DNA from 2 places in the Shewanella sp. 5S214 genome. Region 1 is predicted to be linked to the other one. Evidence: predicted binding sites of a transcription regulator. Region 1 holds the regulator's gene; the other holds the start of a gene.
What was found. Region 1 encodes ArgR, which controls arginine synthesis, uptake and breakdown. Its sites were predicted from a motif close to ANTGAATANNTATTCANT; they were not measured.

Region 1 (4,978 bases):
TGCGTCCTTATGGTTTAACCGCAATGCTAGATTTGGCGCGTCCTATCTATCAACAAACTGCAGCTTATGGCCATTTTGGTCGCGATATATTCCCTTGGGAAGCGACAGATAAAGCTGAGATTCTCCGTGCTGATGCCGGACTATAATAAGCTAGGTATCGATATAGCCTTAACGCTTGTTGGCTAAGCTAAAACGATATCAAACATAAAACCGCCATTTGGCGGTTTTATGTTATTAGCGCTATCCAATTTGCACTAGCAGATGTAATAAGGTAATGATTTAATCTCGACACTGGGTCTCATTATGTATCAAGCCACTTGGCTAGAAAAAAATATAATAGCAAAGCAAGCTGTTGCACCGCCATCCATGGGGGCGGCACCCATTGAAGGTGATTCGATTGCGAATAAGTCGATTGCGAGTCATCCTACCGCTTTAGAAGGCAACGCGATTGAACTTGCTGAAAGCAAACTCTCAGCGATAAAGCTCTGTGCAATAAAAGAATGGTCAGCCATTAAATTATTCTATCGTCAGCATATGCCTTATGCGCGATTAGCTCAAAAAGAAGCCATAGCAGTTATTAATCACCTAAACTCAAGCGCTACTGATAATCAAGACAGGAGTGATGACGTTAATAGAGCGACATTCAGACCGCGAAATATTATTGCCGCTATAAGAGTCAAACCGATAGGCCACTATCAACTGGTAAATGGGTTGTTAGTTCACCCCGACTATCGTGGCCAACACCATGCAAGCCACTTATTACAGTTTATTGCACCTAGATTAAAGACTAAACATTGCTTCTTATTTGCTCACCCATGGTTAATAGGCTTATATCAACAGCAGCACTTTGTGGCGATAGAACCGCGGCAAATATCGCAGTTACCAGCAGAAATAACCCAATTATACTATCGTTACCACTCTGAAGAACGACCACTGGTACTGATGCAGTTAAATAACCCTGAGCAATAATGCACATCAATGATTTAGCTAAATCATCCTAATGCGTAAACATAAATGAAGATAGTACAATAAAATAGGTTAACAATGATCGAAATGCGCACTTTCAATGCACATAAATGACACTTGCTGCATACTCATTATTGGCACATCTTTGACACTAATTGATGCCATATTGATCTGCTCAATTTGAGTAAATAAGGCTATCGCAGCATGATAGTCATTGGTTACCCCACAAAATACCCATCTATCATGCCAGCGCACAAAATATCCTGATTGCTGCACTTGTAGATTATCCTTACAGTGCACACTTGCTTCAATACAATCATATGATTCATTTGCCTCAGCCAATACCGCGGCAATCAGCTTCATGTTGTCAAATGCTGATAATCTTAAACCAAGGTAAGGTGAAAAAAGGGTTTCAAAGTCAGTACTCATTATATTCCTAATTAATAACCACTTTATTCACGCACCAAGACATAGTTAGCTGATGACATTGGCTGTAGAGGTGGCCAATAAACAATAATCACGTTGTTCAAAACGAAATTGTTCAATCTGTGTCATCGCAGCTTTTTGTTGATGTGCCGCTAAAGAGCGAGCATTGTCTGCAGCAACATAGGTCACCATAAATGGAAAGCTAGTGTTTACTTGTTTTTTTAACTCACTCACTAACGCCGCAAACACGCCTTGGCCACGTTTTGACTCTTGGATCCAAACCGGCCCATATTGACACGAATTGGTCGTCGATAAAGCTTGCCCAGCCAACTCGGCGAACTTAATCTTTTGAATAATATGGCGATACAATGGTTGCGCAGAAAAAAATGACCATCTCGCTGCCATCACATAACCAATAATTTGCCCTTGCTCTTCTGCCACCATAAACCAATGTTGATTAATTAGCTGACCCACCTCACTTTTAGTAAATGAATGAGCATGTAATTGGTTATCTGAACCAGACAACTCATCATCTACATGAGCACGCTCTAACTGCACAATAGCAGTAACATCGGTGAATAACGCCTTACGGATAATAAATGACAATGATTATTCCTTTGGATCTGAATGGGGAGGTTGCTTCTTAGCCCATTCTATCACTAGCGCAACAGGCAGCGGAGACATAATTAATGTTCCTACGCCAATGAGCAATGCAATCACCAACATACCACTGACTTGCTGACCTATATCGCTTTGCCAATATAAGCCTACGCCCACCAGCAACATAATTAAGCCGATGATATGCAACACTTTGACTAATTTAATCATTTGATTCTCTTTAGTTCGTTAAATAATGTTCATTAATCCAAAAACTGACAATTATTTACTCTTTTATTAATGCTCAAGTAGTAGAATAGCGCCAATTTTTTCGTATTTGGAACCCTCTCAGCATGATAAAGCATATTCTCGGCGCCGCAGTTATAGTTATAGGCCTTAGTGCTTGCCAAAGTCCATCGGCCACTGTCTCAAATGAACAATTAATTGGTACTTGGCATGTCGACACCGTCCTCGACACTCCAACCATTAATAATAGTCCTGCAACGTTAGTTTTTGCCGCAGATGGCGAGTTAACAGGTAACAACAGTTGTAATCAATTTTTTGGCAGTTATGCCCAGCAAGGTAACTTTTTACAGCTGGCACCAGCAGGCACTACCATGAAAGCCTGCGTTGACAGCTTTATGAGCCAAGAAGCTGAGTTGATGCAAGCTATCTCATTAGTACAACAAGTTGATTTCTCAAAAGGAAAACTTAATCTATTGTCAGAAAAGGGTGATACCCTATTGGTACTGACAAGACAATCATCGCCATTATCTTAATCATTTATTGCTTAAATGAGTCACAGAACTAACACAAGTGTCAGCTTAAAGTTCCACGACAAAATGAATTTTTATTCAATAAATTTGATTTTTTCTTGACTTAATAAGTCAATCTATTCAAAATGTGCTAGATTTTTGAATAACAAATATAAGATGAAATATCATTATGCCAGCGACAAGAAATCAGGATGAGCTCGTACGAACTTTTAAATCGATTCTCAAAGAAGAACGTTTTGGAAGCCAGAGCGAGATTGTTAATGCGCTTCAAACCGAAGGATTCGGTAATATTAATCAATCTAAAGTATCGCGTATGCTCAGCAAATTTGGTGCTGTTCGTACTCGTAACGCCAAGCAAGAAATGGTCTATTGCCTGCCTGCAGAGCTAGGCGTTCCAACTGCGGGTAGCCCAGTTAAGAATTTAGTGCTAGATGTTGATCATAACCAAGCCATGATAGTGGTAAGAACCAGTCCAGGTGCAGCACAATTAATTGCTCGTTTGCTGGATTCAATAGGTAAACCTGAAGGGATATTAGGTACCATTGCTGGCGATGATACGATTTTCATTTGCCCTGCAAGTATAAAAACTATTGATGATACCTTAGAGACCGTTAGATCTTTATTCAATTATAGTGAATAAAATATCACTATAAAAAAAGCAATGCCATGGCATTGCTTTTTTTTTGCTTAACGCGGGTGGTTACGCATCATCGAATTGAGTTAAAAAATCTAATGATGGCACAAAGAATGATGATCCGGTCAACGCTTTGGTAAACAACATTAAATGATCATGATTTCCATGGCCATCACCGTGCACCATACTGCGAAGCATTTGTTCAAAATGTTCTGGAGTGCGGCACACAGAAATAAAAATCAGCCCTTGCTCTCGAATCGAACCATAAGGCATGCTTTGACGCAGGATTTCTAATGAATTACCTTGCGCATCTTTTAAATTAACTCGCTTGGTATGGCTGGTTAGTGGCTTATCTTCTGACTCATATTCAATATCATCAACTTTAGTTCGACCAAAAATATCTTCTTGTTTTTTCAGTGGTAAACGATGCCATTTACTTAAGTTATGCATGTATTTTTGTACATGAACATAACTACCAGAGGCAAACGCTTTATCTTCATTACCAACCAATGCAACCTCTTGACGATGGCGCCCCTTAGGGTTTTCGGTACCATCAACAAAACCGGTTAAATCACGGCTGTCCATAAAACGGAAACCACGCTCTTCATCAACTAGCTCAACCAAATCTTCAAACATTTGATTAATCTCATTTGCGACAAGATGTAAAATATCGTAACGGTCACAACGAATATGAATAAACAGATCATATTCCATTGCAGGTGCATCACGAATACCTTCATTCATAGCAGGAAAAGGTTTTAATAATGCTGGGCGCGCATCAGGATAAAAGGTATCCCAAAAATTAGCACCAATACCGACAAAGCCATTAAAAGCACTGTCTGCATATTGATCTGTGAGCTCATAGATGTATTGCGCCACATTAGCAATAGATGGACGTAACTGATCTTCAACACCATCATTGGCATTAAACATCAGGTACACACTGTGTAAATTACCTTCTGCGCAAATCCCTAACTGTTCACGAGGCATAGCTTGGTTATCCATATTAACTTGATCCACCTTAATACTAAATGTCGGCCTAAATGATGATAATTTAACGCATTGAACTCATTAGAGAGCGATTCACATATCGTCTTAGTTTAGCTAATGATTAACTAACAATGAGCTTATCTTAATCAAATATAAATTACTTGAAGTGTACTCACATTTAGCTGATTTGTATCACCTATTGCACTCATATTCTCTCAAGTAAAAGATTGAACAGCTGTTTTAATAGATGGCTCACTCAACTCAAGTTATAGGATATTCTTCGTTAGCCGAAATCATAATATTGAGCTTATTGACTCTCAAACTTGTCATTTATTTGATTAACAGACCCACACTTTTATGACTGCATGCTGCAAGTAATGGTCTATTTTAAATTAAAGCAGCACAGTGGGCTAGACAGTAAACGGTTTTATAACAGGTTATGATTCAAGTCTGATGTTAACAATTATGCTCCATATTAAGATGACCATAGCAATCGTTAATTAAAAATGACTAGCGGATGTGGCGCAATGTGAATATCAACTCGTTGGCCAGGTATTAGTGTCGTTGATTGACTACTTACATCCAAGAT
Region 2 (4,978 bases), on a different contig from region 1:
TACACAGGTCGCGAGCGACATTACGTGTTTTTCACGCAAGGGGTCAATCGGTGGGTTGGTCACCTGAGCAAATTTTTGACGGAAATAGTCATACAAGGAGCGTGACTTTTTCGACAATACAGCCATAGGTGTATCATCGCCCATTGAGCCAATGGCTTCTTCGCCTTTGCTGGCTAGTACCCAAATAACTTGCTCTAATTCTTCACGAGTAAAACCAAACTGTTTTTGATATTGCAGCAGTGTTTTGGCATCGAAGCCACTTGAACCTTGTTTTGTCGGCGCAATTTGCTCCGCAGGGATCAATGTCTGACTGTTTTTAGCCATCCACTCTTTGTAAGGATGACGACGCTTTAGGTCATTATCAATTTCAAATGAGTGATACAAGCGACCATTTAAGGTGTCTAATACTAATAACTCGCCTGGCCCAACACGGCCTTTTTCAATCACTTCATCGGCGGAATAATCCCAAATACCCACTTCAGACGCTAAGGTGAGGATACGATCCTTGGTTATAACGTAGCGAGAAGGGCGTAGGCCGTTACGATCAACTGCACAGGCAGCATGGCGACCATTGGTCATTACAATGCCTGCAGGGCCATCCCACGGCTCCATATGCATTGAGTTAAAATCATAAAAAGCTTTTAACTCGTCATCCATTTCAGGATTAGATTGCCATGCTGGTGGAATAAGCAAACGCATCGCACGGTATAAATCCATGCCACCGGATAACAGCATTTCGAGCATGTTATCTAAAGAAGACGAGTCTGAACCGGTTTCGTTAACAAAAGGGGCCGCTTGTTGTAAATCGGGTAATAAAGGCGAGTTGAATTTATAAGCACGCGCTCTTGCCCATTGACGGTTGCCGGTAATGGTATTGATCTCACCATTATGAGCGAGATAACGAAACGGTTGTGCTAATGGCCATTTTGGCGATGTATTCGTTGAGAAGCGCTGGTGAAATAAGCAAATCGCACTTTTTAAACGAATATCTGCTAAGTCTGTATAAAATGATGGCAGGTCTGCTGGCATCATTAATCCTTTATAGACTATGACTTGCCCAGAAAGACTAGCAACATAAAAATCTTTATCATCTGTTATTTGTTGCTCAAGACGGCGACGAGCCATATATAAGCGACGTTCAAGATCTTTCTCACGCCATCCCACTGGCGCGTTAATCAATACTTGATAGATTTGTGGCAAGCTTTTCCGGCCAATCTCCCCCAGAACATCTGGATTGATCGGAACTTTACGCCAGCCAGCGACACTTAACGTTTCTCTTTGTAGTTCTTTTTCTAAAATGAACTTCGCTTCATCAGCGCGTTGCTCATCTTGGCTAAGAAATAGCATACCCACCGCAAATTTGCGGCTTAAATGCCAATCATTTTCAGCCGCAATAGCTTCAAAAAAATCTGTAGGCATTTGCATTAATAAACCACAGCCATCACCTGTGCGTCCGTCAGCTGCAATACCACCACGATGCTTCATTCGATCGAGACCATGAATCGCGGTACGCACAATACGGTGACTCGCGTCTCCGTCCATTTGTGCAATCAAACCAAATCCGCAATTGTCACGCTCAAAACTGGGATGATACAAGCTCATACAAAAAACCCCCTAAACCTCTACTAGATACGACTCGGGGTAAATTTGAAGAATATCCATAGATATGCACCCGAACCATCCAAATTAAACCGAGAATGCATAAAGGTCAAACCAAAAAAATGCAACAAACTGAAATATAATTACTAGAAAAAGGTAATAAGCTGTCAAGTTTACGTTAACGTAAACTGTGTTTTTGGCACTATAACGTTCTGAATAAAAAGAATTTTAGAAAAAAATTAAATTACTGATTACCTTTTTGTAACAATAGCGGTTAATTGTTTTTGAAACAAAAATAATGAATTTTATTTCAAACACAGTCTTTGGGTAAAAAATTATTATAAATGAGTAAATATTCACTTTTTTGTAGATGTAAATAAACTAAATTGTTTTAAACGTTATTTAGTTTGTACATAAGTTTATAACTCGCTTGAGTTAATAGACTGTTTTATTGATTTAGCACCAAGACAGGTGTTTATCGACTGACTACACTGGCGAACTTTGGCGTAATAATGAGACTGTATTTTGGGTTTAGATGACTACGTAAATACGTTTGGCGTGTATTGCAAACGTCTATATGGACAAAGGGTAAAAAAATTAACCATTGATGCCCAATTTACTTGCCCTAATCGTGATGGCACCTTAGGGGTAGGAGGGTGTACTTTTTGCAACGTTGCCTCATTCAGTGGTGAACGAGGTAGAGAACAACCGATAGCGATACAATTAACTGAAGGCAAAGTACGTGCGCAATCGGCAAAAAAATGTACCTCTTCAGTGAATATAAATACTCCCCCCACAGCGAAATATATTGCTTATTTTCAAGCTTACACTAGTACTTATGATGAGTATGAACTGCTTAAGCAAAAATATGATCAAGCGCTGGAGGATAGCGATATTGTAGGGTTACATATTGGTACTCGTCCTGATTGTGTTCCTAATGAAGTAATTGATTTACTGGTTGAGTATCAACAACGAGGGATAGAAGTATGGCTAGAATTAGGCTTACAAACCGCCAATGATCATACCTTAAAGCGGATTAATCGTGGCCATCTGTTATGCGAATATCGTCGGACGGTAAAAAATGCCCGCGCTAGAGGCATTAAAGTGTGTACTCATTTGATATTAGGGCTCCCAGGCGAAACGTCGATTGACTATTTTAATAGCTTACAAACTGTATTAGGCATTGGTGTAGATGGACTTAAATTACATCCTTTACATGTTGTTGAAGGCAGTACGATGGCGAAGCAATGGCGTCATAATGCTATGCCATTATTGACCCTTGAAGAGTATGCCGCTGAAGCTGCAAAACTTATTCGACATACTCCAAAAAATATTATCTTTCATCGGGTAACTGCTTATGCCAAAAAACCAATCTTACTCGCCCCAGATTGGTGTGCTTTTCGCTGGGATGGCTTGGTTGCGATCGTAAACGAGTTACGTGAATTTGGTGGGCAAGGCAGTGCATTAATCGCTAGCCAACCTAAAACCTCCTGGGGCGAGTGATCGCTGCGGGTCGATTATTGGCAATCAAATAGGTTCAACATTTAGGTCGATTTTTGTGATGTTATATAGGAGTGATAACTATTATCACTAAAAATTTGGCTGAAAAATTATCAATGTGAGGTATTTTTAAACATTGGTAATACCAGTTGAGTAGTTATGTTGAAAAAATGTGATATTTTGTCATTAAATAGCGGTTAAATATTAGCAAGCCTTGCATAGGGTATTTTACTCGGTATCATATTTATAACTTTATAGCGTTATATTTGATAGAGGTGCCTTAATGGCCACAACGCAGTTAGACTCAATATTGGATCTCAATACGCTTGAGCAATATATCAGTGCCATTGGAGCTGGAACGTTATTGAAAAGCGTCGTGTTATTCGAGCAGCTAATGCCTGAATATATCAGCAGCCTAGTGAAAGCGGGTGATGCAAATGATAAAGACACCTTATGTGCAGAAGCTCATAAATTTAAAGGTGCAGCAGGGTCTGTTGGCCTGAAACGCATTCAGCAATTTTCACAGCTATTACAACACGGTGAAGAAGCTAAATGGGAAACCGAACACAAGGTATGGCTTGCTGCAATCGTTGAGCATGCTGCCAAAGATTTACAACAGTTGAAAGTATACTTGGAAGCAAAAGCGTAATTACCATTATGCTAGTCACTATCAGTTTAGATAAATACCTAGACGAGTGCTGAAAGTCATGTTGTTTAAGTGCCTCTTATTTAAGGGGCATTTTTTATGGGCTTTTGTTTCGATTAGCCCATTGATATCTTGTTTTTTTGGCTTATTTAATTCACTATTTGAATTAACATAGATAAGGGTAATCGTTTATATGAAAAATCTTCCTAGCCTTAAAAACCTTTATTATTTAGTTCATTTACATCAAGAACAAAATTTTAATCGCGCTGCCAAGATATGCTTTGTGAGCCAATCAACATTATCAAGTGGGATTCAAAACCTTGAAGAGCAACTGGGTTACCAGTTAATTGAACGCGATCATAAATCCTTTATGTTTACTGCTATTGGCGAAGAAGTGGTTGAGCGAGCTCGCAATATTTTAACCGATGTCGATGACTTAGTTGAGTTAGTTAAAAATCAAGGCGAACCCATGACTGGAGAGATCCGCTTAGGGTGTATTCCGACCATAGCGCCATTCTTACTCAGTCGAGTGGTTAAATTATGCCAGCAAGATTATCCCAAACTCAGCTTGTTATTAAAAGAAGATACCACTGAGCGTTTGTTGGATGCGTTAGCCAAAGGTGAGTTAGATCTATTGATATTGGCGTTACCTGTGGACACGAGTGGTTTTCATAGTATGAAAGTCGGTATTGATCCGTTTAAAATGGTAATGCATAAAGAGGTATCGCAACAATTAGTGCAACCTATCGACTACCAAAAAATGCCTGATGAAAGTATTTTTTTACTCCAAGCTGAACATTGTATTACCGGACACGCAATAACAGCATGCCAATTGGGTGATAGTGCCAAAATTAATCCCTTTGCTGCCACGAGTCTGCATACTTTAGTACAGATGGTAAACAGTAAACTTGGTACTACATTTTTACCCCAAATGGCTATTGATACAGGGATTTTAACGGATACCGATCTGGTTGCTATCGATCCACCTGGCGAAGCCCCTTACCGTGATATCGGTTTAGTTTGGCGTCAAACTACCAGTCGTATTTCAACGTTCAGAACCTTAGGTTTGGCCATTCAGAAAAAGCTGTTAGCACAAGTGTTACCGAATAAGATCGGTTAGAGACTCATTTGGAGAATGTTGAAGCCTCAATAAATGGCAAGTCGTAATACTTGCCATTTTTGTTATTAACTGACTTCAACTAGTAGAGGGAGCTATTTTATTGGAGCAACACC

Region 2: gltB (glutamate synthase large subunit) is a predicted target of ArgR. The motif match lies at 1,656-1,673, and genes of this name have one in related genera.

What each region holds. Positions count from the first base shown of each region.
Region 1 covers NZ_JBGOOV010000008.1:135,605-140,582, reverse strand. Annotated here, with positions in the region: gene metK (methionine adenosyltransferase) at 1-146, shown strand, start outside; gene ACED29_RS07680 (GNAT family N-acetyltransferase) at 304-969, shown strand; gene ACED29_RS07675 (hypothetical protein) at 1,039-1,395, opposite strand; gene ACED29_RS07670 (N-acetyltransferase family protein) at 1,441-1,998, opposite strand; gene ACED29_RS07665 (hypothetical protein) at 2,002-2,220, opposite strand; gene ACED29_RS07660 (META domain-containing protein) at 2,343-2,768, shown strand; gene argR (transcriptional regulator ArgR) at 2,935-3,405, shown strand; gene ACED29_RS07650 (Dyp-type peroxidase) at 3,466-4,404, opposite strand; gene ACED29_RS07645 (ABC transporter ATP-binding protein) at 4,886-4,978, opposite strand, start outside.
Region 2 covers NZ_JBGOOV010000015.1:23,481-28,458, reverse strand. Annotated here, with positions in the region: gene gltB (glutamate synthase large subunit) at 1-1,602, opposite strand, end outside; gene ACED29_RS11570 (TIGR01212 family radical SAM protein) at 2,125-3,102, shown strand; gene ACED29_RS11565 (Hpt domain-containing protein) at 3,383-3,748, shown strand; gene oxyR (hydrogen peroxide-inducible genes transcriptional activator OxyR) at 3,939-4,865, shown strand; gene ACED29_RS11555 (adenylate/guanylate cyclase domain-containing protein) at 4,958-4,978, opposite strand, start outside.